4 regions of the Pseudonocardia sp. D17 genome follow, and region 1 is predicted to be linked to each of the others. Evidence: riboswitches for the same ligand, from Rfam matches in the RefSeq annotation. Region 1 holds a riboswitch; each other region holds the start of a gene.
The links. Region 1 has a riboswitch for S-adenosylmethionine ahead of PSD17_RS08235 (aminotransferase class V-fold PLP-dependent enzyme). Riboswitches for the same ligand answer to the same signal wherever they lie in the genome.

Region 2: linked by a shared signal. The riboswitch ahead of PSD17_RS18660 (ABC transporter substrate-binding protein) and the one ahead of PSD17_RS08235 (aminotransferase class V-fold PLP-dependent enzyme) in region 1 are both predicted to bind S-adenosylmethionine.
Region 3: linked by a shared signal. The riboswitch ahead of PSD17_RS35055 (FAD-dependent oxidoreductase) and the one ahead of PSD17_RS08235 (aminotransferase class V-fold PLP-dependent enzyme) in region 1 are both predicted to bind S-adenosylmethionine.
Region 4: linked by a shared signal. The riboswitch ahead of PSD17_RS35005 (ABC transporter ATP-binding protein) and the one ahead of PSD17_RS08235 (aminotransferase class V-fold PLP-dependent enzyme) in region 1 are both predicted to bind S-adenosylmethionine.

What each region holds. Positions count from the first base shown of each region.
Region 1 is NZ_BPRG01000044.1:20,488-27,722, reverse strand. It holds gene PSD17_RS08240 (NAD(P)/FAD-dependent oxidoreductase) at 1-154, opposite strand, end outside; gene PSD17_RS08235 (aminotransferase class V-fold PLP-dependent enzyme) at 363-1,784, opposite strand; SAM riboswitch class IV at 1,826-1,939, opposite strand; gene PSD17_RS08230 (FAD-dependent oxidoreductase) at 2,016-3,179, opposite strand; gene PSD17_RS08225 (alpha/beta fold hydrolase) at 3,469-4,401, shown strand; gene PSD17_RS08220 (SMP-30/gluconolactonase/LRE family protein) at 4,584-5,534, shown strand; gene PSD17_RS08215 (SDR family NAD(P)-dependent oxidoreductase) at 5,627-6,385, shown strand; gene PSD17_RS08210 (ABC transporter substrate-binding protein) at 6,543-7,235, shown strand, end outside.
Region 2 is NZ_BPRG01000113.1:108,954-116,188, forward strand. It holds gene PSD17_RS18650 (ABC transporter permease) at 1-520, opposite strand, end outside; gene PSD17_RS18655 (ABC transporter permease) at 517-1,467, opposite strand; gene PSD17_RS18660 (ABC transporter substrate-binding protein) at 1,570-3,180, opposite strand; SAM riboswitch class I at 3,522-3,616, opposite strand; gene PSD17_RS18665 (hypothetical protein) at 3,877-4,251, opposite strand; gene PSD17_RS18670 (HemK2/MTQ2 family protein methyltransferase) at 4,665-5,312, shown strand; gene PSD17_RS18675 (CDGSH iron-sulfur domain-containing protein) at 5,305-5,529, shown strand; gene PSD17_RS18680 (iron-containing redox enzyme family protein) at 5,526-6,545, shown strand; gene PSD17_RS18685 (L-histidine N(alpha)-methyltransferase) at 6,549-7,235, shown strand, end outside.
Region 3 is NZ_BPRG01000257.1:62,350-69,584, forward strand. It holds gene PSD17_RS35035 (amino acid ABC transporter ATP-binding protein) at 1-67, opposite strand, end outside; gene PSD17_RS35040 (amino acid ABC transporter permease) at 64-1,074, opposite strand; gene PSD17_RS35045 (NtaA/DmoA family FMN-dependent monooxygenase) at 1,240-2,613, opposite strand; gene PSD17_RS35050 (LLM class flavin-dependent oxidoreductase) at 2,610-3,704, opposite strand; gene PSD17_RS35055 (FAD-dependent oxidoreductase) at 3,796-4,971, opposite strand; SAM riboswitch class I at 5,194-5,285, opposite strand; gene PSD17_RS35060 (thiolase family protein) at 5,559-6,770, shown strand; gene folD (bifunctional methylenetetrahydrofolate dehydrogenase/methenyltetrahydrofolate cyclohydrolase FolD) at 6,785-7,235, opposite strand, start outside.
Region 4 is NZ_BPRG01000257.1:51,637-58,871, forward strand. It holds gene PSD17_RS34985 (CaiB/BaiF CoA transferase family protein) at 1-797, shown strand, start outside; gene PSD17_RS34990 (fumarylacetoacetate hydrolase family protein) at 794-1,732, shown strand; gene PSD17_RS34995 (alpha/beta hydrolase) at 1,835-2,788, opposite strand; gene PSD17_RS35000 (MarR family winged helix-turn-helix transcriptional regulator) at 2,904-3,368, shown strand; SAM riboswitch class I at 3,496-3,588, shown strand; gene PSD17_RS35005 (ABC transporter ATP-binding protein) at 3,833-5,509, shown strand; gene PSD17_RS35010 (LLM class flavin-dependent oxidoreductase) at 5,506-6,723, shown strand; gene PSD17_RS35015 (hypothetical protein) at 6,771-7,178, shown strand; gene PSD17_RS35020 (DUF1684 domain-containing protein) at 7,175-7,235, shown strand, end outside.

The DNA of each region.
Region 1 (7,235 bases):
CCTCCGCGTCGGGCAGCCGTGCGGTCAGCCCCTTCGCGGCCGCGAAGCCGGCGAACCCGCCGCCGATCACCACGATCCGCGGCCGTCCGCCCGTGCCGCAGCCGCCGGACCCTGTCGTCACCGGCCCGTTCCCGGGCCGGCCGTTCCTCGACATGTCGACGTCCGGCGTGCCGTTCCCCGTTGCGCCCACTGCATCCCCCGCGCTCGTCGTCGGACCGCCGTCGGACCGGAGGCCGTCGGGGCCGCGCGGTCCGCGCCGATGATTCTCCGGCGCCTACCCGTGCGTCGAGGGGTCGAAAAGCGGACGGCGGATCCGACCGGAGGATCCGGCCGGGAGGCGGCCGCGCGGGAGAGGGCGGGTGTCAGTGCCCGCAGCCGCGCCCGGCGCCGGTGACCTCGTCGCCGATGCCCAGGCCGAGCGGGTCGGTGTCCCGGCCGTCGGCCGTCGGCAGCCAGCGCCCGTCGACGCACTCGTAGGCCACGCCCGGGCCGTCGGTGACGAGCGTGCGCAGGGCGGCGAGGAGCCGGTCGACGTCTGCTGCCGTCGTGCCCAGGCCCAGGCTCGCCCGGACCGCACCCTCGGCCCAGCCGGTGAGGCGGGCCAGCAGCGGGTGCGCGCAGAACTTGCCGTCGCGCACCGAGATCCCGTGCTCGGCGGACAGGTAGGCGGCGACGAGGGCCGCCGGGTAGCCGTCGACGGTCAGGCTGTGCACGCCGACCCGGTCGGGCGCGTCGTGCCAGATCCGCAGGGTCCGGACGCCGGGGATGTCGGCGAGGCCGGCGTCGAGCCGCTCGGAGAGGGCACGCTCGTGGGCGGGAGCGGCCTCGTCGATCACGGCGTCCAGCGCCTCGCACGCGGTGGCGAGCGCGACGGCACCGGGGACGTTCGGGGTCCCGGCCTCGTGCCGGTGCGGGGCGGCGGTCCAGGTGACCTCGGCGGGGGAGCCGTCGCCGACGGCGTCGACCCGCACGACGGCGCCGCCACCCGCCAGGTAGGGCGTCGCGACGTCGAGCCAGTCGCGGCGGCCGACCAGGGCGCCGGTGCCGTAGGGCGCGTAGAGCTTGTGGCCGGAGAGCGCGACGTAGTCGATGCCCGTCGCCGCGATGTCGACCCGGCGGTGCGGGGCCAGCTGAGCCGCGTCGACGACGAGGCGGGCCCCGTGGGAGTGGGCGAGGTCGGCGATCTCGGCGAGCGGCAGCACCTCGCCGGTCACGTTCGACGCCCCGGTGATCGCGACGAGTGCCGTGGGCCGGGCCTCGAGAGCGGCCCGCAGCTGGGCGAGGGTCGCGTCGACGGTGGCCGCCGCGCGCAGCACCCGGTGCTCGCCGCCGCGCCAGGCCAGCAGGTTCGCGTGGTGCTCGACGTCGAGGCACAGGACCGCGCCGGGCACCGCCCCGGCCAGCAGGTTCAGCGCGTCGGTGGTGTTGCGGGTGAAGACGACGACGTCGTCGGAGCGGGCGCCGACGAACCGGCCGACGGTCGTGCGGGCCCATTCGAGCGCAGCGGTGCAGACGGTCGACGCGTAGCCGGCGCCGCGGTGCACGCTCGCGTGGTACGGGAGCAGCGCGGCGACCCGGTCGGCCACCGAGCGCAGGGCCGGGGCGCTCGCGGCGAGGTCCAGGTTGGCGTGCGCGACGGTCGTGCCGTCGACGAGCGGGACCGGCAGCCCGGTGCCCACGAGGGCCGGGAGACAGCTGGCTGCGGGGGCCGGGAGAGCGTGCGCCGCGACGTCGGCGGGGACGGTGGGCGCGGTGGGGCGGGCGGCCTGGAGCACAACGGACACGACGGACCTCCGGTCCAACAGGGACCCGGGGCGTGTCGGCGGGTCCGCGCTTGCCGACGCGCGTTCCGCGACGGCCTGGTCGTCACCCGGAGCACCCCGCCGCGGAGGAGGGTTGCCGGCCAGCGAGCCGGGGCTTGACGCTGGCGCTCTTGACCTGAGCGAGACCGTACGGGGCGGGCCGACGGGTGCGCAACCGTGGCGGCGGTCACATTCCGGGCGGTGTGAGTCGGGTCAGCGGCTCGCCGCGGGGCTGAGCGTGCGGGCCGTCGGCGCGTCGGCGGAGAGGTCGGCGACCATGCGCCCCAGGGCGGGCGCGACGGCGAACCCGTGTCCGGAGAAGCCGGCGGCGACCACGAGCGGACCGGTTCGGTCGACGAGGAACCCGGCGTCCGGTGTGGACACGAATGTGCACGAGCGCGGCGCCGGGTCGGTGGCGTCGAGGCCCGGCAGGTAGTGCTCGACGTAGCGCTGCAGCCGCGAGAGCTGCGCGGGCTCCGGCCGCGGATCGCGCACGTCGGGTTGCCAGTCGGGGCCCGTCCCACGGAACGCGACCTTGACCCCGATCCCGGGCACCCCGATCCCGTACACCGAGGCCGGCCACCCCTGCGCGGGTCCGATGTGGTGGATCAGGGTGGGCCACCGGACGTCGCCGACCACACACGGCGTCGCGCCGACGGGACGGAAGATCGTCGGCTGCTCCTCGGTGACGCGCAGCGCCGGCAAGGCCACGAGGTCGCCGATCAGCCCGGCGGTCCAGGCGCCCGCGGCGAGCACGACCCGGCGGGCCCGGATGGTCCCGCCGGGGATCGTGATCTCGGCCAGGTCGTCGTCCAGCACGTCGACCCGTTCGACGGGCGTCGAGTGCCGCACCGTGGCACCACGCCCGATGGCCGCGGCCGTCAGCGCGGCGACGGCCTGGTCGGCGCGCAGCCGGCCTGCCGAGTCCGGCTGGTGGAGCACGGGCCCGTCGAACCGCAGCCCCGGCCACAGCCGCGAGGCCTCGGCCGGCTCGAGCCACTGGTGTCGGATGCCGTGCGCGGCAAGCGATGCGGCCACGGCCGCGGTGCGCACGGGGTCGCCGTGGTCGATCCCGCCGGTGAGGTGCAGCAGCGCCGCGCCCGTCTCGTGCTCCAGCTCGCGCCACCGGTGCAGCGACTCGACCGCCAGCTCCACCTGAGCGGGCGAGGTGTGGCTCTGCCGGTAGATCCGGGTCGCGCCGTGCGAGGTGACGCGAGGGTGGCCCAGCTCGTCCTTCTCCAGGACGAGCACGTCGTGCCCGCGCCTGGCCAGCTGCCAGGCGGCGGCGGCGCCGATGACACCGCCCCCGATGACGACCACCTCCACCGACGCCGCCCGCCGTCCCGGCTGGGTTCGCGCATCGGGTGCAGGGGTCATGTGGCCCTCCGGGCGGTCGACGGGACGTGCTGGAGCGGACAGTCGTCGGCCGCGCTGTGCCCTGGTGCGCCTGCAGCGCACCGTGGGACCGTCGGGAGGAGGGCGGATGAACCGCGGTGGTCCGTCCGGGGACCCCGCGACGGGCCGCCCCGACTCAACCTGCCCGGTCCGACTGTGTCAAGCGTCGCAGCCCGGGTGGGGCACGTGTCCGGTCGCGGAGCGGCCATGGCGGGACGTCGTCGGGCACGGTGTCGTACGGTCGGGCATCCCGAAGAAGGAGCAGCCCACCGTGTCCGCAGCCGTCCCTGCCGCATCGACGTCGGCCGCCCAGCGTTCCGACACCGGCGTCCCCGCGTGGTTCACCGACGCCGTCGCGACCGAGGCGGAGCCCGGCGAGGTGCGGGTCGACGGTGTCGACGTCCGCTACCGGGCCTGGGGCCCGCCCGGCGACGGGTTGGTGCTGGTGCACGGCGGCGCCGCGCACGCGCGCTGGTGGGACCACATCGGACCGCTGCTCGCCCGGCCCGACGGCAGGCGCGTCGTCGCGGTCGACCTCTCCGGGCACGGCGACTCGGGCCGCCGCTCCGCCGGGTACGCGCTCTCGAGCTGGGCCGACGAGGTCATGGCCGTCGCCGAGGCCTCCGGCACCGGTCCGATGCCCGTCGTGATCGGGCACAGCATGGGCGGCATGGTCGCGCTGGTCGCGGCGCAGCGGCACGGCGAGCAGCTGGCGGGCGCGGTCGTCGTCGACACCCCGGTGCGCGAGCAGACGCCCGAGGAGACCGCGGCGCGGGAGCGGCGGGCGTTCGGCCCGCTGCGCGTCTACCCGACCCGGGAGGACGCGCTGAGCCACTTCCGGCTGGTGCCCGACCAGGACAGCGAGCTGCCCTACGTCGTGCGGCATATCGCCGAGCACTCGCTGCGCCCGGTCGAGGGCGGCTGGAGCTGGAAGTTCGACCCGGCCATGTTCGCGCGCACCGCGATGGCGCCCGGCGACCTCGCCGTCCCGGGCTGCCGGGTGGCGCTGTTCCGGGCCGAGCACGGGCTGGTCCCGGCCGACATGGGCGAGATGATCGTCGACCGGCTCGGCCGCGGCGTCCCGCTCATCGAGATCCCGACGGCCGCGCACCACGTCATGGTCGACGAGCCGATCGCCCTGGTCACCGGCCTGCGCGCGCTGCTGGCCGGCTGGCGGCACTCGCGGGCGCACCGCCAGCCCTGACCGGCCCGGTCGGGCCCCGGTCGGGCCCCCGTCGGGCCTCGGTCACCGGGGCGTCGTCTGACGGTGCCGCACGGATCGTCACGGGATCCCGCGCGCCGGTCCCTGGCCCCGGCACCGGGGACGGCGGCACGCTCGCAGCGCGCCGCCGCGGTCGCGGCAGGCGCGGTCCCCGAGGAGGCGACATGCGCAGCGGTGCGCCGGAGGTCGACGACGACCTGACCTACGAGGTCGCGACGGACGGGCTCGAGTTCCCCGAAGGCCCCATCGCGATGGACGACGGCTCGGTCGTGGTCGTCGAGATCAAGGGCGGACGGCTCACCCGGGTCGCGCCGGACGGCACCCGGACGACCGTCGCCGAGTGCGGGGGCGGCCCGAACGGCGCGGCGGTCGGCCCCGACGGCGCGTTCTACGTCTGCAACAACGGCGGGTCGACCTGGACGACCCGCAACGGGCGCGCGGTGCCCGGTGTGCAGGGCGAGGACTACGTCGGCGGCTCGATCCAGCGCGTCACCGCCGACGGCGAGGTCACCGACCTCTACACCCACGTCGACGGCCACCGGCTGCGCGGCCCGAACGACATCGTCTTCGACGACCAGGGCGGCTTCTGGTTCACCGACATGGGCAAGATCCGCCCGCGCGAGCTCGACCACGGCGGGCTCTACTACGCCACGGCCGACGGCTCGTCGATCGTCGAGGCCGTCTACCCGATGATGCAGGCCAACGGCGTGGGGCTCGCCCCGGACGGGCGGACCGTCTACGTCGCCGAGACGACGCCGGGCCGGCTGTGGGCCTTCGACCTGGACGGGCCCGGTCGCATCCGCCGCGATCCGGCGACCCGCAACGGCGGCAGGCTGCTGTACGGGTTCCCCGGGATGCGGTGGCTCGACTCGCTTGCCGTCGACGCCGACGGCAACGTGTGTGTCGCGACGCTGCAGGCCGGGGAGATCAACGTCGTCTCGCCGGGCGGCGAGCTGCTCGCGACGCGTGTCCCGCCCGGTGGGGACACCGCCATCACCAACATCTGCTTCGGCGGTCCCGACCTGCGGACGGCGTGGATCACCGCGTCGGGCACCGGCGTGCTGTGGCGCACGACGTGGGACCGCCCGGGCCTGCGGCCGGCCTACAGCGCCTGAGCGAGGGCAGCCCCGCCCGCGCCGCACGCAGCGACAGGGAATCCGGCACGGATCCCGCTGCCCGGCGCGGCGCGGGCGTCCACGCTGGGCCGATGGGGTCGATGGAGGGCAAGTCGGGTCTGGTCACGGGTGCGGCGAGCGGGATCGGCCGGGCCACCGCCGTGCGTGCGGCCGCCGAGGGCGCGTCGGTGCTGGTGTCGGACCTCGAGTCCGCGCGCGAGGGCGGCGAGGAGACCGTCGCGATCATCCGCAAGGCCGGCGGCACGGCCGAGTTCCAGGTCTGCGACGTGGCGCAACCGGCCGACCACGACGCGCTCGTCGCCGGGGTCCTCGAACGCTGGGGCCGGCTCGACTTCGCGCACAACAACGCGGGCGTCGGCGGGGGCGGGAAGCTGCTGGCCGACATCGCCGACGAGGAGTTCGACCGGGTCATCGCGATCAACCTGCGCGGGGTCTTCCTCGGCATGAAGCGCCAGATCCGGGCGATGCTCGCAGGCGGCGGTGGGTCGATCGTGAACACCGCGTCGAACGCCGGGCTGCGCGGGGTGCGGCGGCTCGCGCCGTACACCGCCGCGAAGCACGGGCTGGTCGGCCTGACGAAGAACGCCGCCGTCGAGTACGCCGAGGACCTGATCCGGGTCAACGCGGTCGCCCCCGGGACGATCATGACCGGCTTCGCCCGGGGGGCGAGCCCCGAGCGGCTCGCGCAGATCATGAAGCCGCAGGCGTTGCAGCGCATCGGCGAGCCCGAGGAGGTCGCCGCCGCCGTCGTCTGGCTGATGTCCGACGACGCCTCCTTCGTCACCGGCGTCACGCTGCCCGTCGACGCGGGGTCGGTCGCGGGCTGGTGACCCGTCCGCCGGGTTCGCACGGATCGTCAGGGGAGCTCGCGCCCCCTCGGTGGTCCGGTCCGGCGGCCCGGCCGCACGCTGTGTGACGCAGGCGACTCCTGCACGCGGACGGATCGACGGACGCCCGCGCCGGACCGACGCTCGATGGGGAGTGGCGATGCCCGTGCGTGCCCGGACGTCCAGAACGATCGCGGTGGTGGCCGCGCTGTGCGCGGCGCTCGTCGCGACGGCCTGCGGGTCGGCGAGCCCGCCGGCCGAAGGGCCGCAGCGGGTGCACCTCGTCGACCCCTACGGCGGCGACCCGGCGAAGGAGGGCGACCCGCAGCGCGGCGGGACCCTCGTCATCGGCAACGACCGGGAGATCATCAGCTTCGACCCGACGCGGCAGAACGCCAACCTCGCCGCGCTCGGCGTCTACGACTCGCTGCTCAAGCTGATGCCCGACGGGTCCGCCCAGCCGTACCTCGCGAAGTCGATGAGCACGTCGGACGACGGCACGACCTGGACGCTGGGTCTGCGCGAGGGCGTGCGGTTCTCCGACGGGACACCGCTGGACGCGAACGCCGTCGTCGTCAACACCCAGCGGCACATCGACAAGGCCGCCTCGCCCGCGCACGTCTACGCCATGCAGATCGCGTCGATGACCGCCGTCGACCCGCTCACGGTCCGCTTCACGCTCAAGGCCCCGCTCGGGGACTTCCCGACCGTGTTCGCCCAGCCGCTCAGCTCGGGCACCCTCGGCATGATCATCTCGCCGGCCGCGCTGACGCGGTACGGCGACGACATCGGCAACCACCCCGTCGGGGCCGGGCCTTTCGTGCTGAAGACCTGGGTGCGCGACAACAAGATG
Region 2 (7,235 bases), on a different contig from region 1:
CCGCGATCGCCACCTTCACCGTGCCGTAGCCGAGCGCGGTGATCAGCGCGAGCGAGAGCAGGATCGCCGGGATCGACAGCAGCACGTCGACGACGCGCATGAGCGCCTCGTCGACCCAGCGGCCGACGAAGCCCGCGAGCAGGCCGATCAGCCCGCCGACGACGAGCGCCACCGCGACGGCGATCAGCGTCGCCTGCAGCGACAGCGACGCGCCGTGCACGACGCGTGTGTAGAGGTCGCGGCCCAGGTAGTCGGTCCCGAACACGTGCGCGCCGCTGGGCGGGCGCAGTTTGTCGGCGACGACCCCGACGTTCGGGTCGCCCGGCGCCAGCACGCCCGGCGCGAACGCGGCGAGCAGCACCAGCGCCACGACGACCACCGCAGCGAGGAGCCCCGGTCTGCGGCCGAGGAAGCGCAGCAACCGTCGGCGCCGCTCCTTGCGCGACAACGGCTCGGACCGGGCCACGCCCGCGGGCGCGGCGGCCTCCGTCGAGTCCGGCCTGATCAGCAGCTCGGTCATGCGGTCGCCGGCACCCCCCTCGTGATCCTCGGGTCGAGCACCGGGTACACCAGGTCGACCAGCAGGTTGACGCCCACGAACACCACCGCGGAGAACAGCACGATCCCCTGGACCATCGGGATGTCCTGGACGCCGACGGCCTGCACCATGAGCCGGCCCAGTCCCGGCCGGGTGAAGACGGTCTCCACCACGACCGTCCCGGCGAGCAGGTTGCCGGCCACGTAGCCGAGCACCGTCAGCGCCGGGATGACGGCGTTGGGCAGCGCGTGGCGCAGGTGGATCGCGCCGCGCCCGACGCCCTTCGCCCGTGCGGTCTGGACGTACGCCTCGTCGAGCGCGGTCTGCAGGCTCTTCGCGAGCACCTGCGCGACCAGCGCGCCCGTCGGCAGGCCGAGCGTCACCGACGGCAGGACCAGCGACCGGAAGCCGGTCGACCCCACCGACGGCAGCAGGTGCAGGTCGAACGCGAAGATCTGCACCAGCATCAGCCCGACCCAGAACACCGGCAGGGAGACCGCCAGCGACGGGAGCGCCATGAGGCCCTGGCGCAGCCAGCGGAACCGTGTGTAGGTCGCGACGACCGCCACCACGGTGCCCAGCACGACGGCGACGAGCAGGCCGCCGAGCGCGATCTGCAGCGTGGGTGGCAACGCCGCCAGGACGGCGCTCCGCACGTCCTCGCCGGTCTGGATGGACGTGCCCAGGTTCCCGTGCAGCGCCTCCCACAGCCGGTTGCCGTACTGCACGACCACCGGCTGGTCGAAGCCGTAGCGCGCCTTGAGCGCCTCGATCGCGGCGGGCGAGAGCGGCTCGCCGTCGAGCCCGCCGCTCGCCATCGTCGTGACCGGGTCGCCGGGCAACAGGTACAGCACGGCGAAGCTGACGGTGTAGGCGGCCCACAGCACCGCGACCGCGGTGACGATGCGCCGCACCAGGTACCGGGTCACGACGGGGTCACCCGCTCGGTCGGCACGGTCACGACGTTCCCCCTATCACGACTTCCCCCGGGTCACTTCCCCCGCGCACGACGAGCTCCGTTCCTCGAACCGTCAGGCCGAATTCCACGCGTCGTGCAGCTGGATGCGCGACGACGCGTCGAACGTGACGCCGTGCACGGTCGGCCCCACCGCCAGCACCGTCGTCAGCTCGACGACCGGCACGTAGAAGCCCTGCGTGAGCAACAGCTGCTGGGCCTGGCCGACGAGCCGGGTGCGCTCGGCCGGGTCCGGCTCGCCCGCCTGGGCCACCAGCACCGGCTCGAGCGGGCTCTGCGGAATCCGGTAGAAGTTGGAGCCGGCGACCGAGAACTGGCTGCGCAGCAGGTCGGGATCGGCCCGGGTCAGGTTGCCCCACAGTGCGGTGAAGTCGCCCGCGGCCTGCTGGCTCGCCAGCTGCGCGACCGGGACCTGCTGGATCCGGATGTCGATGCCGACGGCCTTGGCCTGCTGCTGGATCAGCTCCAGCGCCGGCTGGTTGGTCCCGGCGACCGGGGCGTAGGTGACCGGGATCGTGAGCTCCTGGCCGTCCTTGGCGCGGATGCCGTCGGGCCCGGGGACCCAGCCGGCCGCGTCGAGGACGGACCGCGCCTTGGCCGCGTCGAAGACGACGAGCGCCGACTCGTCGGCGTAGGACGGCGTCGTCGAGGCCAGCACGCTGGTCGCCGCCCTGGTCTGCGACGGGAAGACCCCGCCCACGATGTCCTGGCGGTTGATCGCCAACGACAGAGCCTGTCGCACAGCGGGATCGGCGACGACGGGCTTGCTGAGGTTGAACCCGATGCCGAACACGATTCCCGGGTTGGAGCGGGCGAGCAGCTGGTCGCCGGCACCCGTCAGGGGCGCCTCGTCCTGCTGCCCGATGCTGCCGATCGCGTCGACCTCACCGGACTGCAGCGAGCCGGTCCGGACACCGGACTCCGGCACGATCGTGAACCGCAGGGTGTCGAGGTACGCCTCGCCCGGGTGGGCGAACAGCGACGAGCCCCAGTCGTAGCCCGGCCGCTTGGCGAGCGTGATCGACGCGTTCTTGACATAGCTCTGCAGCGTGAACGGACCCGAGCCGATCACACCGGCGCAGCGGTCGTCGTCGGACCTGGCGACCGAGGCCGGCGACAGGATCCCGAGGCTGTGGGTCGAGGTTGCCTGCAGGAACTGGACGTTCGGCTGGGTGAAGCTCACGGTGAGCTGCGTCGGGCTCTGCACCGTCGTCCCCGCGTACCCGGCGAGGTAGCCCTTCGCGAGCGCCGCGCGGACCCCGAGCGACGGGATGCGGTCGAAGTTGGCCTTCACCGCCGCGGCGTCGAGCGGGGTGCCGTCGGAGAACGTGACCCCGGTCCGCAGGGTGAAGGTGAAGCTCCTGGCGTCCGGGGAGGTCTGCCACGCCGTGGCCAGCCACGGCTTCAGTTCTCCGGTCCTCGGGTCCTGGTCGGTCAGCGAGTCGACCAGCTGACGCACGGAGTAGATCGTGTCGTTGCTCGCGACCTGCTGGGGGTCGACACAGCCCGCGTCGCTGCCGACGGCGAAGGTGAGCGTGCCGCCGGCCCGCGGCGGACCCGCGTCGGCCTCCGTTCCCGAGCTCCCCCCGCCGCAGGCGGCCAGCACCAGTGCGGCGGCGGCGAGGAGGGCCGGGAACATCGCTGCCCGGCGCGATCGTGCGGTCATCGGTGGTTCCTTCTTCGGGAGGGAGCGTCCCCGTCGGCGGGTGGGCCGGACGGGGCCGGTCGTGGTCGGCGGTCGGACGGGTTCGGGGTCAGGACGGCGCGTGGCCGGTGTGGTTCGCCGAGGCCCACGGGCGGGTGCAGGCCGAGGTTGTCGCGCAGGGTCGAGCCCGTGTACTCGCTGCGCATCCTGCGCCGTCGAGGGCGACGGCGAGACGGAGGTGGGCCATGAGGTGACCTCTCGTGCACGAGCGTGGACGGGCCAGGGTCGTCAGACCCGACAGACCGCTCCGGCCGTGCGCTTGAGGTCGACGTGCAACCGCCGCACTCCCAGGAACATCGCATCCTCCATCGCTCCCGGCTTTAGCACCCGCACCCGCTCGGGCGGGGGGTTGCTGCGGCGTCGTCGAGCCAGGTCTCTCGGCCGCTCTGGATGGTGTGTCCCCGGAGGAACTTCTGCACTCTACGTACATGGACGCGGGCGGCGTCAATCCTCCGGGCGACGATGTGACACACACGGACCGAAACGCGGTGTCGACGGGATCGACCTGTCCGAACACCGCGGCCCCGATCCCATTCCGCAGGACGATTCGGGATGCGGTCGCCGATGCGCCGGACATTCGGCTCGGGACGCGACGGCCCCGTCGGCGGCCGGGCGCCTGCCCGGCCGCCGGCGTCGCGGCGCCCGCCGCGGGCGGGATCAGGGTCGTGTGGGCTCGCCGGGCACGGCCGGGGTGCTCGGCGCGCCGGCCGGGCCGGTGGGCCGCGGCGGCTGCAGCGCCGGCGCGCGCCGCAACGCCGCGCGGGCGATCGCGAGCTCGTGCGCGACCTCCGCCGCGATCAGCTCGACGTGCAGCGCACCCGCGTCCGGGTCACCGAGCAGCGCCCGGTTGCGTTCCAGGAGCGACTCGAGGCCGTCGAGCAGCCGGGCGGCGATGTGCGCGCGGCGCCGCTCCCGTGGCGAGGGCTCCGCGGAGATCGAGCGGGCAGGTGCGGGCAGGGTGTGGATGGGCGGGGTGTGAGTGGGCGGGGTGTGAGTGGGCGGGGTGTGAGTGGGCACGGCGTCGACGGACATGGCGTTGCTCCGATGTCGGGAGGGGTGACCGGGGGGGCGGGCGGGGTCACCGACAGAGCGCGGCCTCCGTGCGTCCGAAGTCGACGTGACGACGCCGCGACAACGCCGGCCGGGTGCCGTCCATGACGTCCTCCATCGACCCCGGCGGGAGCACCCGCACCCGCACGGGGCGGGGGGTTGCTGCGGCGTCGTCGAGCCGGGTCTCTCGGCCGCTCTGGATGGGTCTGCTGCCACTGTAGGCAGCGAGGCCCGCGGGGTGTCAATACCGGAGTGTCGATACGGAGCCGCCGGCGACGGGATGCAGCGGCGGCCGACGGGGAACAGGCTTAAGCGCCGCCGAGCCGGGTATGGACCGATATGCCTGCCGTCGTCCACGGGTCCGCGCGGACCCCCGTCCGCACCGAGGACCGCACGTGATCCTTCTCTGTCCTCCCGGGGTGTACAAGGCCCAGTCCGACACCCACCTGCTCGCCGGCCGCGTCGCCCAGCTCGCACACGGGCGGCACGTCCTCGACCTCGGCACCGGAACCGGGGCGCTCGCGCTCACCGGCGCGCGGGCCGGGGCGCAGTCCGTGACCGCCGTCGACCTCTCCCGACGCTGCGTCGCCACCACGCGGCTGAACTTCCTGCTGCACCGCACACCCGTCCGGGTCCACCGCGGCGACCTGTACGAGCCGGTGCGCGGCCGCCGGTTCGGGCTGATCGTCGCCAACCCGCCGTACGTGCCGTCGGAGACCTCGGTCCTGCCCCGGCACACCCGCGGCCGCAGCTGGGACGCGGGCCCGACCGGGCGCGCGATCCTCGACCGGATCTGCGACGGCGCGCCCGAGCACCTCGAGGACGACGGCACGCTGCTGCTGGTGCACTCCGCGGTGTGCGGCCCCGAGCGCACGCTCGAGCGGCTCGCCGCCGCCGGGCTGGCGGCCGACGTCGTCGACCGCGCGCGCATCCCGTTCGGGCCGGTGATGCGCTCGCGTGCCCAGCTGCTCGAGCGCAGCGGTCTCATCGAGCCGGGCGCACACCTCGAGGAGCTGGTCGTCGTCGAGGCCCGTCGTGGTTGAGCACCGGCTCGGGCGGCCGGAGCCGACCCGCATCGTGCTGACCGAGGAGGGCCCGGCTCTGGTCAGCGGCCCGGTCGAGCTGGAGCTGCCCGACGGGTCGCGGGTGCGCTCGGACCGCGCCGTCACCGCCGTGTGCCATTGCCGCCGCAGCAAGCGCTACCCGATCTGCGACGCGAGCCACCGGCGCAAGGTGCGACAGGAAGGACGTGAGGCATGACCGGGACGCTGGACCGCCCCCGTACCGCGGCGCCCGAGCTGCCCACGCCGCGCGGACCGCTGTCCGGGGCCGTCGTCGCCGCGTTGCGCGGCGATCCGGTCCCCGCCGTCGACACCGCGGACGCCGACCCCTACGGCGACGACCTGCAGCTCGCGCTGCACTGCTGCTACGAGCTGCACTACCGGGGGTTCGCCGGCGTCGACGACGACCGCGAGTGGGACCCGGCGGTCCTCGGCCTGCGCCGGGAGCTGGAGCAGGTCTTCCTCGCGGCGCTGCGGGCCGACGTCGAACCGGGCGACGACGTCGCCGCCGAGGTGGAGTCGTTGCTCGTCGAGCCGGTGGGGCCGGGGGTGCGCGGGGTGTCGCACCACCTGCAGCGCGACGGGACCCTCGGGCAGCTGCGCGAGTACGTCGCGCACCGGTCGATCTATCACCTCAAGGAGGCCGACCCGCAGGCGTGGGTGATCCCGCGGCTGTCGGGGCCGGCGAAGGCGGGCCTGGTCACCGTCGAGCACGACGAGTACGGCTCGGGACGTCCCGAGCGCATGCACTCCACGCTGTTCGCGGAGATGATGGTCGAGATCGGGCTGAGCGACGCGTACGGCGCCTACGTCGAGCAGGCCCCCGGCGCCACACTCGCCGAGGTGAACCTCATGACCCTGTGCGGGCTGCACCGCGGGCTGCGGGGCGCGTCCGTCGGGCAGTTCGCGATGGTCGAGCTGACGTCGTCGCCGGGGTCCGAGCGGCTGGTCAAGGCCATGCGCCGGCTGGGCTGCGGGCCCGCCGCGATCCGGTTCTACGACGAGCACGTCGAGGCCGACGCGGTGCACGAGCAGGTCGTGCGGCGCAGCGTGCTCGACCCGCTGCTGGCCGCGGAACCGGAGCTGGCGGCCGACGTCGTCTTCGGGATCCGCGCGAGCTCGCTGCTCGCGGAGCGGATGGGCGAGCACCTGCTGGGGTGCTGGGAGCGCGGCACGACGAGCCTGCGCACCACCCCCGCCGGGTCCGCGGGCTGACAGGTGTCGGTCGAGGTCGAGCCTGTCGACGCGGGGTTCTGGGACGACGGCGCGGACCTCGCGGCGTGCCTGCGCGAACCGGTCCCCCGCATCCCGCCGCACTTCGGCTACGACAGCATCGGCTCGCAGCTGTTCGAGGAGATCACCGAGCTGCCCACGTACTACCTCACGCGGGTGGAGCGGACGCTGCTCGGCCGGCACGCCGCCGAGGTCGCCGCGGCGCTCGACACCCCCCGGCTCGCGGAGCTGGGCAGCGGCAGTGCCCGCAAGACCCGGCTGTTGCTCGCGGCGTGCCTGCGTCGTCGGCCGACGACGTACCTGCCCATCGACGTGAGCCGGGAGATGCTGGAGCGCAGCGCGGCCGACCTGACCGCGGCCCTCCCCGACCTCGACGTGCGCGGCCTCTGGGGCCGCTACGAGGCGGGACTCGCCCAGCTGCGTGCCGACGGCGAGCCCGTGTGCGTGGCCTTCCTCGGCAGCAACGTCGGCAACTCGACGGCCGCCGAGCGCGAGGCGCTGTTCGGCGCGGTCGCGGCGGCGCTGCGGCCCGGCGACGGACTACTCGTCTCGGCCGATCTCACCAAGTCGACCGAGACGCTCGAACGCTGCTACAACGACCCTCCCGGCCATGACGTGTTCCGGCGGTTCCGGCTCAACCACCTGAGTCATCTCAACTCGCGCTTCGGTGCC
Region 3 (7,235 bases), on a different contig from region 1:
TGGCCGGGTCGGTTCCTCCCGGGGCCGAACCGGTGATTCCGGCCGGGGTGGCTGCGTCGGTGGTCATCGGAGGGCTCCTGCCGCGATCCGGCCGCGAAGCTCGGCGACGCCGGTCCGCAGCTTCTGCAAGGGCGTCAGCGGCATCGTCCGGACCGAGCCCCTGGCGAACCGGCGCTCGACGTAGTACTGCACGACGGACACGATGCTGGTGAGGATCACGTACCAGACCGTCGCGACCATGAGCAGCGGGACGATGTCGCCGGGATAGGTGCTGCCGAGGCTCTGCACCTGGCCGAACAGGTCGAGCAGCGACACGTAGAACACCAGCGACGTCGACTTGATCAAGCCGATGAGCTGGTTGACGTAGTTGGGCACGATCGAGCGCAGCGCCTGCGGGGCGACGATGCGGCGGAACTGGTAGCGCCGTGGCAGGCCCAGTGCCGCGGCGGCCTCGTGCTGGCCCTGGTCGACCGAGAGGATGCCGCCGCGCACGACCTCGGCCGCGTAGGCGGCCTCGTTGAGGCTCAGGCCGACGACCGCGATGACGATCTCCGTCGCCAGGGCCGTCTCGTCGAACTGCACGAACGTCGGCCCGAACGGGACGCCCAGGCCGAGCGACGGGTACAGCGCGCTGAAGTTGTAGAGGAACAGCAGCAGCACGATCAGCGGCACGGAACGGAAGAGCCACACGTAGCCCCAGCTCACCAGCTGCAGCACCGGGCTGCGGGAGAGCCGGCACAGCGCGAGCACGACGCCACCCAGCAGCCCGAACACCGCGCTGAGCGCGGTCACCTTCAGCGTGATGAGCAGGCCCTCGAGCACGACCGGCCGGAGGAACCAGTAGCCGAACCGGTCCCACTGGAAGTACGGGTTGGTGACCAGCCCGTGCCCGATCTGGGCGAGTACGACCAGGACGACGACGGTCGCGACCCACCGCCCCGGATGGCGCAGCGGTACGACGCGCTGTGCCGATGCGGGCCCGGGTGCCGGCCCGGTGTCCGCGGGCCGCGGATCACGGAGAGAGGTGCCGGTGCGCGCGGCGGGTTCCGGCCGCGAATCGCCGATTTCGCCCATTGTGCTGGCTCCAGGAAAAGGGCAGGAAAGCGCCGGCGAAAGGTCGCGCGCAGCGCAGGGGGACCCGATGTCGAATTCGGGCCGATCGGGGCGGGGGCGTGCGCGGCCCCGGGCATGTTTTCTCCCGAAACCGCTCCGAATTGTTCGGACCATTCATCGGCACGGTCAGCCGCGGCGGGTCAGCGGGTCGCGCAGCCCGAGGTGCTCCCGCAGCGTCGTGCCCCGGTACTCGGTCGGGTACACCCCGCGCTCCTGCAGTTCCGGCACGAGCCGGTCGACGATGTCGTCGAGGCCGTCGGGGGTGAAGATCGGCGAGACGTTGAACCCGTCGACGGCGCCGTGCCGGACGAACCTGGCGAACCTGTCGGCCAGCGACGCCGGCGTGCCGGTGTGCCCGCGCTGGGGCTCGAGAGCCGCGGCGGTCTCCCGCAACGAGAGCTTCTGCTCGGCGGCGACGTCCCGCCAGCGCTGCACGAGCGCGACCTGGTCGTCCCAGCGGCGCGAGCCCATCGCCCCGGTCCGCTCGGCGACGACCGGAGCCTCCTCCGGGAGGGGCCCGTCCGGGTCGCGGTCGGTCAGGTCGATGCCCCAGATCTGGCTCGCGATGTTCAGCGCGGTCGCGCCGGTGACCTGCTCGGAGGTGATCCAGCGGCGCTTCTCCTCGGCCTCCGACTCGGTGTCGCCGAGCACGATCGAGGTGCCGGGCAGGATCCGGATGTCGTCGGCCGGCCGGCCCACCGCGCGCAGCCGGGACCGGATGTCGGTGGCGAACGCGAGCGCGTCGTCGAAGTCGCCGCCGTGCGCCGAGAAGATCACCTCGGCGTTGCGGGCGGCGAAGTCGCGGCCGGCGGCGGAGTCGCCCGCCTGGAAGATCACCGGGTGGCCCTGCTCGCTGCGTGGCAGCACCGGCGTGACGTCGACCGCGAACTGCGACGTGCGGGCCCGCACCGGTACGACGCCACCCGGCCGCGACCAGCTCGCGGCCTCGGCCGACGTCGCGACGGCGTCGTCGTCCCACGCGTCCCACATCGCGCGGGCGACGTGCAGGAACTGCTCGGCCCGCACGTAGCGGTCGGCGTGGTCGAGGAAGCCCCCGCGGCGGAAGTTCTCGCCGGTCCACGCGTTGTCGGTGGTCACGACGTTCCAGCCGGCGCGCCCGCCGGACAGGACGTCGAGGCTGCTCAGCCGTCGTGCGAGGTCGGCGGGCTCGTTGTACGTGGTGTTCTGCGTCGCGACGAGCCCGATCCGCGAGGTGAGCCCCGTCAGGGCGGCGAGCTGGGTGATCGCGTCGGGCCTCCCGGCGATGTCCAGGTCGTGGATCCGTCCACCCGCCTCACGCAGCCGCAGCCCCTCCCCGAGGAAGAACGCGTCGAACAGGCCGCGCTCGGCGGTGGTGATCATCCGCCGGAACGAGGTGAAGTCGATCTGCGAGCCGCTCTCGGGCTGCGTCCAGATCGTCCAGTGGTTGACGCCCTGGAAGAAGACGCCGAGATGGAGCGTCGCGTCGGGGTAGGGCACGTCGTCGGACACGGTGCTCACGCGGATGCCTCCTGCGGGACGAACCGGTTGGCCGGGCGCGGGAGCCCGAGGGTGGTGCGCAGCGACGAGCCGGCGACCGGCCGGCTCACGACCCCGGCGCGCAGCAGCGGGGGCACGACCCGCGCCGACAGCTCGGGCAGGTCCTCGTCGAGGACGGCGACGTGCAGCCGCACGCCGTCGACCACGCGGGCGAGGTCGGTGAGCAGGGCGACCAGCCCCGCGGCGGAACCGATGTGGCGCAGCCGTTGCGCCGCCGGCCACGGGGTGTGGGCGTCGAGCGTGGAGAGCCGGTCGACCGCATCCCCGTCGGCGGTGTCGAGCACGACCTCGACCTCGGCGAACACCCGCGGGGTGGCCGCGCGCCGCGCCGCAGCGCCGACGTCGTCGACGGTCGGCTCGTCGACGAGCGTGACGTCGACGAGGTCCGGCGGCAGCAGTCCGTCGGCGGCGAGCACCACCAGCTGGCCCTGCGGCGGCCGCGGCACGATCGCCGGGCCCTTCACCGAGTACGTCTCGCCGACGAAGTCGACGTAGTGCAGCTTGTCGACGTCGAGGTAGCGGCCGGTGGCGACGTCGCGGATCGCCGCGTCGTCCTCCCAGGAGTCCCACAGCGCCCGGTTGACGGTGACGGCGTCGCGGGCCTCGCGGCGCAGACCGTCGGGGTCGGTGACGGCGGGCCGGCCGAGCGCGGCGGCGACCGAGGCGTCGTCGCTGGTGGCCACGACCCAGCCCGCGCGTCCTGCCGCGGCGAAGTCCAGCGACGCCAGCTGGGAGGCGACGTGGAACGGCTCGGTGTAGGTCGTCGAGACGACGGGTGCCACCGCGATGACGCTGGTCAGCGGGGCGACGAACGCGGCCCGCTCGACGGCGCCGATGCGACCGGCGAGATCGGCGCCGCGCGACGGCGGGGCGAGGGAGTCCTCGAACGTCGCGAGGGTGAAGCCGGCGTGTTCGGCGTTGCGCACGACGCGCTCGACCCGGGCCGCGGTCAGCAGCCGGTCGGGGGCGTGCCGGGCCCGCCTCCAGGCGGCGGGGTGCGCGCCGTCGCCGTCGAGCTCGACGGCGAGGTGCAGGGGGCGGTCGGTGGGCATGGTGGTCCTTCGGTGGGCGTCGGTGTCGAAGAGGGTGTCCAGGACTCGGTTGCGAGGACTCGGTGCGAGGCGGGTCGATCGACCGGTTCGGTCAACCAACCGCGGCGAGTGGGGACTCCGTGGCCGCGCCCGCGGCGAGGTCGGCGAGGACCCGGCCGAGCGCGGGCGCGAACTTGAAGCCGTGTCCGGAGAAGCCGGCGGCGACGACGAGCGGGCCGTGCGCGCGCAGGAAGAACCCGGAGTCGGGGGTCGAGGTGTAGGTGCAGCTCACCGGCTCAGGGTGGTCGGCGTCGAGCCCCGGCAGGTGCCGCGCGACGTAGTCCTGCAGCCGGTGCAGCAGGCCGGGCTCGGCGGTGAACGTCCGGCGGTCGGGGTCGCACACCGGGCCCACCCCGTGGAAGCCGACCTTCACACCGTGGGCCGGTGCGGCGAGGCCGTACACCCCGGACGGCCAGCCGTCGGCCGGGCCGGTGTGGTGGACGAACGTCGGCCACGCGGGTCCGGTCCGCCCGACGGGACCGCACGGGTCGTCGCCGCGCACGGGGAAGTGGGCGGGCTGCTCCTGCGTCACGCGCAGCGGCGGCAGGTCGACGAGACCGTCGAGCAACCCGGTCGACCAGGCACCGGCCGCGACGACGGCCCGGCGGGCACGGATGCGCCCCTGCGAGGTCTCGACGTCGACGCGGTCGGTCCCGCGTACCGACAGCCGCTCGACCGTCGTGTGGTGACGCAGACGGGCCCCGCTGCCGACCGCGGCGGCGGCCAGCGCGGCGACGGCCTGGTCGGCGTGCAACCGGCCGGACCGGTCGGGCTGCACGAGGACCGGCCCGGAGAAACGCATGCCCGGCCACCGCTCGCGGGCCTGCTGCGGGTCGAGCCAGTGGTGGGCGATGCCGTGCGCGGCGAGGGAGCCGGCGAGGGCGGTCGTCGCCGAGCGGTCCCCGTGGTCGACACCGCCGGTGACCTGGAGCAACGCCGCGCCGGTGACGTCCTCGAGACATCGCCACAGCTCGAAGGCCTCGACCGCGAGCCGCAGGTAGGGCGCCGCGACGTAGGTCTGGCGGTAGATGCGGCTGGTCCCGTGCGACGCGCCACGGTTGTGCCCCGGGCCGAAGCGGTCGACGAGCAGCACCTCGACGCCACGGCTCGCGAGCTGCCAGGCCGTTGCCGCGCCGACGACGCCGGCACCCACGACGACGACGTCCACATCGGATGGTGGACCGGGCACGGCCGAGCGGGCTGCAGGGACGAGTGCGGGTCGGGACATGCTGCCTCCAGGCGGATCCGGACGGACGGCACCGGGGCCGGGACGGCGGACGGCGGCCCCGGAACGCGGGGGCGCCGAGCGCGGTCCGGCCCGTCGGCCGGGGGACTGACGACCGTCAGCGACCGGCGGCGGCGCGGAGGCGGCAGAGGTCGAGGTGGCGGCGCCGGGTCAGCACGCCGGGACCGGGCGCAGGGGCGGGCGGGCACGCTCGGCGCACGGGAACTCCCATCGTTCCGGGCGTTAGCACCCCGCGCGGTGGCGCGTGGTTGCTGCGACGTCGACGAGCCCGGTCTCTCGGCCGCTCTGGATGGACGGTTCAACTGAACGCGGCGGGCCGCATCGCTGTCAAGACGCCGGACGGGGATGTGGTGTGCACCGCATTCGTTCGGTACCGCTCGAATGTCCGGTCATTGCGAGCCACTTGGCACGCCGGCCGCGTCGCCGTGGCGCGCCGGGCGTCGGCCGAATGCACGAATGTGAGCAACGAGACGGACCGATCGGTCCCCCATGTCTTGAACGCGTCGTCCCCGGAGCGCACCCTCGACGTCACGGACCGATCGGTCCGCTGCGACGAGGCGGAGGTGGCCATGCGGGACGCGGTGATCGTGGAGGCGGTGCGGACGCCGTTGGGCAAGGGCAAGCCGGGCGGGGCATACCACGACGTCCATCCGGTGGACCTGCACGCGCACGCCATCCGCAGCCTGCTGGCGCGGGTGGACGGCCTCGATCCGGCCGAGATCGACGACGTCATCGGCGGCGCGGTCGGCCAGGTCGGGGAGCAGAGCGGCAACACCACGCGCTACGCCGCGCTGGCCGCCGGGCTGCCCGAGTCGGTGCCGGGCGTGACGGTCGACCGCCAGTGCGGCAGCAGCCAGCAGGCGATCAGCTTCGCCGCGCAGGGGGTCGTGGCGGGGGCGTACGACATCGTCGTCGCCTCCGGGGTGGAGTCGATGAGTCGCATCCCGATCGGCAGCCAGTTCACCGTCGGCGGGAAGCAGGTCGACGTGCACGGACCGACGATCGCCGACCGCTACCCGGGTGGGCTGGTCCCGCAGGGCGTGAGCGCCGAGCTGATCGCGCGACGGTGGGAGCTCTCCCGCGCCGAGCTCGACGAGTTCGCCCACCTGAGCCACGTCCGCGCCGCGACCGCGTGGCGGGAGGGCCGGTTCGCCGCCGAGGTGGCCGCGCTGAAGGTCACCCATCCCGACGGTTCGGTGTCGACCCTGGACGTCGACGAGACCGTCCGGCCCGGGACGACCCTCGAGGCCCTCGCCGGACTGCGGACCCCGTTCGCGGCCGAGCGCTGGACCGAGCGTTTCGGTGACATCGACTGGAAGGTCACCGCCGGCAGCTCCAGCCCGTACAACGACGGGTCGGCCGCGCTGCTGATCACCACCAGCGAGGTCGCGGCCGCCCACGGCTGGACGCCACGGGCGCGGATCCACACCGCGGTCGCGGTGGGCGACGACCCGGTCTACATGCTGACCGGTGTCATCCCCGCCACCGCGAAGGTGCTCGCCAGGTCCGGGCTCTCGATCGCCGACATCGACGCCTTCGAGGTCAACGAGGCCTTCGCGCCCGTCGTGCTGTCGTGGCTGAAGGAGACGGGCGCGGACCCGGCGAGGGTGAACGTCAACGGGGGCGCGATCTCGATCGGCCACCCCCTCGGCGCCAGCGGCGCCCGCCTCGCGACGACGCTGCTGGGCGTCCTCGAGCAGACGGGCGGTCGCTTCGGGCTGCAGACGATGTGCGAGGCGGGTGGCACCGCCAACGCCACCATCTACGAGCGCCTGGGCTGAGTCGGCGCGCGGCCTCACACCGTGGCGGTTCCGCCCACCCGTTGCAGGCGGGCGGCCGCCACCGTGTTCCACAGCAGCATGGCGATCGTCATGGGTCCGACGCCGCCCGGCACCGGGGTGACCGCGGCGGCGACCTCGGCCACCGCGGCGGTGTCGACGTCACCGCACAACCCTGCCTCGGTGCGGTGGATGCCGACGTCGACCACCGTCGCGCCGGGCTTCACGGCGTCCGCGCCGACGAGGTGCGGCACGCCCGCCGCGACGACCAGCACGTCGGCGGTGCGCGTGATCGCGGCCAGGTCCGCGGTGTGGCGGTGGCAGACCGACACGGTCGCGTCGCGTTCGAGCAGCAGCTGCGCCTGCGGTTTCCCGACGAGGTTCGACCGGCCCACCACGACCGCGTGCCTGCCCTTGAGCTCGACCCCCGCGCGGTCGAGGATGTGGACCACACCCGACGGGGTGCAC
Region 4 (7,235 bases), on a different contig from region 1:
CCGAGGTCGGCTTCACCCGCAACACGTTGTGGCACTTCGACGCCGAAGGTCCACGGCGACGGACCGACGCCCTCTCGCACGCCGACGTCTACTCCGGGCTGCACGCCACGATCGCCCTGCTCGCGGCCCTGCAGCACCGCGCGGCGACCGGCGAGGGCCAGTACGTCGACGTCGCGATGGCGGCGGTGATGACGTCGATCAACGAGCGCGTGCACGTCGATCTCGCCGACCACGACCTGGGCTCGGAGCGGCCGGTGCTGGGCGCCACCGACGCGCCGTTCTTCACCAGTCCCGAGGGCGATCCGTTCGTGGTCCCGATGAGCCTGGTCGGCTCGCTGACGTTCCAGTTCTACTGCAACGCGATGCGCCGCCCCGACCTGCTCGACGACCCGCGCTTCCTGACCCCGCAGCTGCGCGAGGCCAACTTCGCCGCCCTGCACGCGATCGTCCAGACCTGGATCCACACGTTCGACACCATGGGCGCGCTCGACGCCCAGTTCGACGAGGCCAAGATCGCGACCGGGATCGTCCGCGGCATCGACGAGTTCGCCGCGTCCGAGTGGGCCGAGCAGTGGGGTGTCACCCGCACGGTGTCCGACCGCGCCGCGGGCACGATCACGATCCCGGGCATGCCGTGGCACTTCAGCCGGCACGAGGAGCCTCTCGACGACCAGGTGCCCGCCCTACAGGGCGAGCACAACGTCGAGGTGCTCACCGAGCTCGGGTACGACGCCCAGCAGATCGAGTCCCTCTACAAGGTCGGCGGGCTCGTCGAACCGGCCAGGGAGGGAGTGTGACGCGCTGGGTGACCTACTCGTCCGGACCCGGCGCCCCGCTGCGCGCCGGCGTCCTGCACGAGGGCCGGGTCCACGGCCGGGCGGGGACCGAGACGCTGCTCGACCTCGTCGGCACGGACCTCACCGCCGAGGGGCGCGACGTCCTCGCCGCGCCGGCCGAGGTCCTCGACGAGGCCGCGGTCGTGCTGCACGCACCGATCCCGGTCCCGCCGTCGATCCGTGACTTCATGGCGTTCGAGAACCACGCCGTGACCTCGCTCGAAGCGGTCGGGTCGAGCCTGGCCCCCGCCTGGTACGACGCCCCGGCCTTCTACTTCACCAACCCGCGGGCGGTGGTCGGGACCGGCACGCCCGTCGCGGTCCCGCCGGGCAGCGCGGCGTTCGACTACGAGCTCGAGGTCGCCGTCGTCATCGGGCGGGACGGCTCGGACATCCCGGTCGAGCAGGCGTGGAGCCACGTCGCCGGGGTGACGATCCTGTGCGACTGGAGCGCGCGCGACCTGCAGGCGCACGAGATGGCGGTGGGACTGGGCCCGGCCAAGGGCAAGGACTCGGCGACGACGCTGGGGCCCTGGCTCGTCACGCCCGACGAGCTGGAGCCGTACCGGCGCGGCCACGGGTTCGACCGGGCCATGCGGGCGAGCGTCAACGGTGTCGGGTACAGCGCCGGGACGCTGGCCGACCTGTACTGGTCGTTCGAGGAGATGATCGCCTACGCCTCGCGCGGCACCCGGCTCGTCCCGGGTGACGTGCTGGGGTCGGGCACCGTCGGCACCGGCTGCATCCTCGAGCTCTCCCGGGTGCACGGCGGCGACCGCTACCCCTGGCTCGTCCCGGGCGACGAGGTCGAGCTGTCCGTCGAGGGACTGGGCTCGATCCAGCACGTCGTGCGGGCGGGGGCGACGGTGCTGCCGCTGCGGCAACGGCCTGCGTGAGGCCTGCGTGAGGCCTCCGTGCCGCCCCGCGACCGACGCGCCGTGCCGGTCGCGGGGCCGGCGGGATCAGCCGTGCGCCATGCCGGTCGCGAGCCGGCGGGATCAGCCGTGCAGGGCGGCCCGCAGGGTCCGGACCGCCTGGTCGATCGCGGCTTGCGCGGCACCGGAGTCGCGCAGCGCGTCGACCATCATGAAGTCGTGCACCATCCCGAGGTAGCGGATGGCGGTGACCGGGACGCCCGCGGCGCGCAGCTTGTTCGCGTACGCCTCGCCCTCGTCGCGCAGCACGTCGGCCTCGTCGGTGAGTACCAGCGCGGGCGGCAGGCCGGCCAGCTGCTCGGTCGTCGCCCGCAGCGGTGACGCGGTGATCTGCGCACGCTCGGCCGGGTCGGTCGTGTACTGGTCCCAGAACCAGCGCATGCCCTCGCGGTGCAGGAAGTAACCGGTGTCGTACCGCTCGTAGGAGCCGGTGTCGAAGTTCGCGTCGGTGACCGGGTAGAAGAGCAGCTGGGCGGCGAACCGGACGTCGCCGCGCTCCTTGGCCAGCAACGTCAGCGCGGCGGTCATGTTGCCGCCCACCGAGTCTCCGGCCACGGCGAGCCGGGTGCCGTCGAGCCCGTGCGCCGCGCCGTCGGTGCCGATCCACTGCGCCGTGCGGTAACCCTGTTCGATCGCGACGGGGTAGCGCGCCTCCGGCGAGGGCGTGTACTCGACGAACACCACCGCGACCCCGGCGCCGACCGCGAGCTCGCGGACGAGCCGGTCGTGGGTGTGCGCGTTGCCGAAGACCCAGCCGCCCCCATGCATGTAGAGCAGGGTCGGCAGCGCGCCCGTCGATCCCTGCGGTCGGACGATCCGCACGTCCACCGGACCGGTCGGGCCACCGTCGACGGACACCCACTCCTCGTCGACCGGGGGCTTGGGGGTGTCGCCGGACTGGACGTCGTCGACCGCCTTGCGGCCGTCGGCCGGGTCGAGCTGGTAGAGGAACGGCGGCGTCGCCGTGGCGTCCACGAACGCCTGTGCGGCGGGCTCCAGTACCGGGTTCTCGCTCATCGTCTGCTCCGATCGCTCGATGTGTCCGCGACGTCGGCCGCGGCCTCACAGCGAGAAAGCTATTGCCCAACTAACTTGTGCACAAGTTAATGTGGCGCGTGCTACTGTGGGACACGTGAGTGACGAGTCCCTGCTCCTCGACGACCAGTTGTGCTTCGCGATCTACGCGGCCTCGCGTGCGGTGACGGCCACCTACCGGCCGCTGCTCGAGGAGCTGGGGCTGACCTATCCGCAGTACCTCGTGATGCTGCTGTTGTGGGACAGGGGCCGCTGCTCGGTCAAGGAGGTCGGCGCTGCTCTCGAGCTCGACTACGGCACCGTCACGCCGCTGCTCAAGCGGCTCGCGGCGCTGGGGCTGGTCGAGCGCCACCGCCGCACCGACGACGAGCGCGGTGTCGACGTCGTACTCACCGCCGAGGGGGAGGCGCTGCGGTCCCGGGCCGCCGCGGTCCCGACGCAGATGGGTACGGCCTTCGGCCTGTCCGCGGCCGAGCGCGAGGACCTGCGGAAGCGGCTGCGGACGTTGACCCGGTCGGTGCACGCGTTCACCGCCGAGCGTGTGAGCCCCGCCACCGGATGACCCGGGCCGGGTGCATCCGCGCTGGCTCGGGGCGTACCGGTGTCGTCCCGCATGGTGGGAGCAGATGTCCGGATTGACACCGGTGGGGATCGGGTTCGTACTGTCGGACGACGACGGGCGACCGTCGGAACCATCCAGAGCGGCCGAGAGACCTGGCTCGACGACGCCGCAGCAACCCCCCGTGACCGGGCGAGGGTGCTCATGCCGGGAACGATGGAGGCGGTCGTGAGCACCTACCGGGGGGCCTACCGGCTCCACGTCGACCTGCTGCGGGTGACGAGCGCGAGCTGTCGGGGCTGACCGGCTCGTCCGCCCTGCCCACGTCCCGGGCTCGTCCGCTCCCCGCCGGTCCCGCCGCGCCGGGCACGCTCCACCCGGGCTCGCCCGAAGGACCCGACATCGATGCACCCGACCGCCCTGATCCGGCCACCGCGCGCCCCTCGGACCGCGACGGAGGTGCGCGCGTGAACGGGTCCACCGACCCGCTGCTGCGGGTCCGGGATCTCGAGGTCTCCTACCGGGCGGCCGGCGCCTCGCTGCCCGCACTCCGCGGGGTGTCGCTCGACGTGGCGCCGGGCGAGGTGCTCGCGCTGGTCGGGGAGTCGGGGTCGGGCAAGTCGACGCTGGCCCACGCCGTCGTCGGCCTGCTGCACGCCAACGCCACGGTCGGTGCCGGCAGCGTGCGGCTCGCGGGCGAGGAGGTGCTGGGCCGCTCGGAGAAGGCGATGCGCACGGTCCGGGGCCGGGTCGCCGGGCTCGTCCCGCAGGACCCGACGGTGTCGCTCAACCCGGTGCGCCGCATCGGGCCGCAGGTCGCCGAGGCGCTGCGGGTGCACGGCCTGGCCACGCGGCGCAGCGCCCCGGTGGCGGCCGAGGAGCTGCTCGCCAGGGCCGGCCTGCCGGACCCCGGCGTGCGGGCCCGGCAGTACCCGCACGAGCTGTCGGGCGGCATGCGCCAGCGGGTGCTGATCGCCATCGCGATCGCCGCGGGCCCCGCGCTGCTCATCGCCGACGAGCCCACGAGCGCGCTCGACGCCACCGTCCAGCGGCGCATCCTCGACCACCTCGAGGAGCTGACGCGCGAGTCCGGCACCGCGGTCCTGCTCGTCACCCACGACCTGGGTGTCGCGGCCGACCGGGCCGACCGGATCGCGGTCATGTCCGGTGGGCGGCTCGTCGAGCAGGGGCCGACCGAGCAGATCCTCGCCGGGCCGACCGACCCCTACACGCGCAGGCTGCTCGCCGCGGCACCCGGCCTCGCGAGCGCGACCGCCGCGGCCCGCGCGCCGGCCCGGCCCGTGGTCGCGACCCCTGCGGTGTCGGGGGCGCCCGACGAGACACCGCTGCTCGTGGTCCGCGACCTGGTCAAGGACTTCCCGCTGCCGCGCTCGGCCGGCCGCCGGGCGGTGCACCGCGCTGTCGACGGGGTGAGCTTCGAGATCCGTCGCGGCGAGACCCTCGGGCTGGTCGGGGAGTCCGGATCGGGGAAGTCGACCACCGCGCGGCTCGTGCTCCGGCTGGCCGATCCGACCTCGGGCACCGTCGAGTTCGACGGCACCGATGTCACCACGGTCCGCGGTGCCGCGTGGCGGGAGCTGCGGCGCCGGGCGCAGCTGGTGTACCAGAACCCGTACGCGTCGCTGGACCCGCGCTTCACGATCGCCGACGTGGTCGAGGAGCCGCTGCGCGCCTTCAGGGTCGGCACGCCGGCCGAGCGCCGCGAGCGCGTCGCGGAGCTGGTGGACCGGGTCGCGCTCCCGGCGTCGGTGCTGGCGCGCCGGCCCGTCGAGCTCTCCGGCGGGCAGCGGCAGCGGGTCGCGATCGCGCGGGCGCTCGCGCTGCGTCCCGACCTCGTCGTCTGCGACGAGCCGGTCTCCGCGCTCGACGTCTCCGTCCAGGCGCAGGTGCTCGACCTGCTGGCCGAGCTGCAGGCCGGGCAGGGCCTCGCGTACCTGTTCATCTCCCACGACCTCGCCGTCGTGCGCCGGATCGCCCACCGCGTCGGCGTGATGCGCGACGGGGCGCTGCTCGAGCTCGCCTCCACCGAGGAGCTCTTCGCCTCGCCGCGCGAGGACTACACCCGTGAGCTGCTGGCGGCCGTCGCCGGCAGCCGTTCGCGAAAGGTTCACGCAGCCTCATGAGCGCGCCGTCGTCCTCCGGGCCGTCGTCCTCCGGGCCGTCCTCCTGCGGGCCGGTCCCACTGTCGGTGCTCGACCTCTCCCCGGTCCCGGCCGGAGGCACCGCCACCGACGCGCTGCGGCACACCGTCGAGCTGGCGCAGGCCGCCGAGCGCGCCGGGTACCTGCGCTACTGGGTCGCCGAGCACCACCTCGCCACGGGCGTCGCGTCGTCGTCGACCCCCGTACTGGTCGCCCTGCTCGCCGCCGCGACGCGCACGATCCGCGTCGGTTCGGGGGCGGTGCAGCTGCCGCACACGGCCCCGTTGCAGGTCGCGGAACAGTTCGGGACCGTCGCGGCCCTGCACCCGGGGCGCGTCGACATCGGGCTCGGCCGGTTCGACCTGCAGAAGATCCTCGCGATGCACGCCGCCGGTCGCACCGGGGCCGCGCCGACGCGGGAGCCGGCACCCGAGCGCGTCGTCGACGGCCTGCTCGTCCCGCAGCCGGGCAGGTACCTCGCCGACCTGACGGCGTTCGTGACGCTCGCCGAGCTGCTCGGCATCAGCACGGACTCGCCGCCGCAGGACTACCGGCGCGAGGTGGCCGCGATCCTGTCCTACCTGGACGGCACCGCGCGCGACGCGACCGGGACGCCGCTGCACGTGCTGCCGGCGGAGGGGGTCGACGTCGACGTCTGGGTCCTCGGGTCGAGCCCGGGCGCCAGCGCGGAGGCGGCCGGAGCCCTCGGCCTGCCGTTCGCGGCGAGCTACCACATCGTGCCGCACACCGCGATCGAGACGGTCGAGGCCTACCGCGCCGCGTTCCGGCCGTCGGACCGGCTCGACCGCCCGCACGTCATGGTGTCGGCCGACGTCGTCGTCGCCGAGACCGACGACCGGGCCCGCGAGCTCGCCGCCCCCTACGGCGAGTGGGTGCTCGGCATCCGCACCGGGCGCGGCGCCCGGCCCTACCGGACGCCCGCCGAGGCGTTGGCCCGGGAGTGGACGGCCGAGGAGCGCGCGGCCGTCGCCGACCGTGTGCGCACCCAGTTCGTGGGCTCGGCCGCGCGGGTCGCCGACGGCCTGCAGACCCTGGTCCGCGCCACCGGGGCCGACGAGCTGCTCGTCACGACGATCACCACCGACCACGCCGACCGGGTCGCGAGCCACGAGCTGCTCGCGGCCGAGTGGGCGCGTCGCTCCGCCGCCTCGGCAGCGGCCGGGGCGCTGCGGTGACCCGCCGGCCGGGAAGCTTCGCGGCCCGCCGCGAGTTCTCTGAGAACGTGAAGGGACGCGTCGCGCGCCACCGCCGCCGGCCCGACGACCTGGTCGTGCTGCCGGTCGCGGCGACCGTACTCGGCGACGCCCACGCCGAGGCGGCGGACGAGGCCGTCGGGGTACGCCGGCCGAGGTACGGCCGGCGCGCCGTCGCGCAGGACCGGCGCGACCCCGCCGCGACCGAGATCGACCGCGCCGTCCAGGAGGGTGCCTGCGACGGGTCCGTCCTCGTCCCGGACCAGATCCCGGGCGGCCGCGACGCGTTCGTCGACACCGCGGTCGCGGAACTCCCGGACCGCGGCAGCCGGCGCACCGAGTACTCGGGCACGACCCTGCGCGAGCACCTCGGCCTGCGCCCCCTCACCCGACCCGCCGCGCCCGCGGCCGAGCACCACCGGAGGACACCCGCATGACCACCACGGAGAACAGGCTCGCGGCCGACTGGCAGGCCTGGCACGACGCCCGCGAGG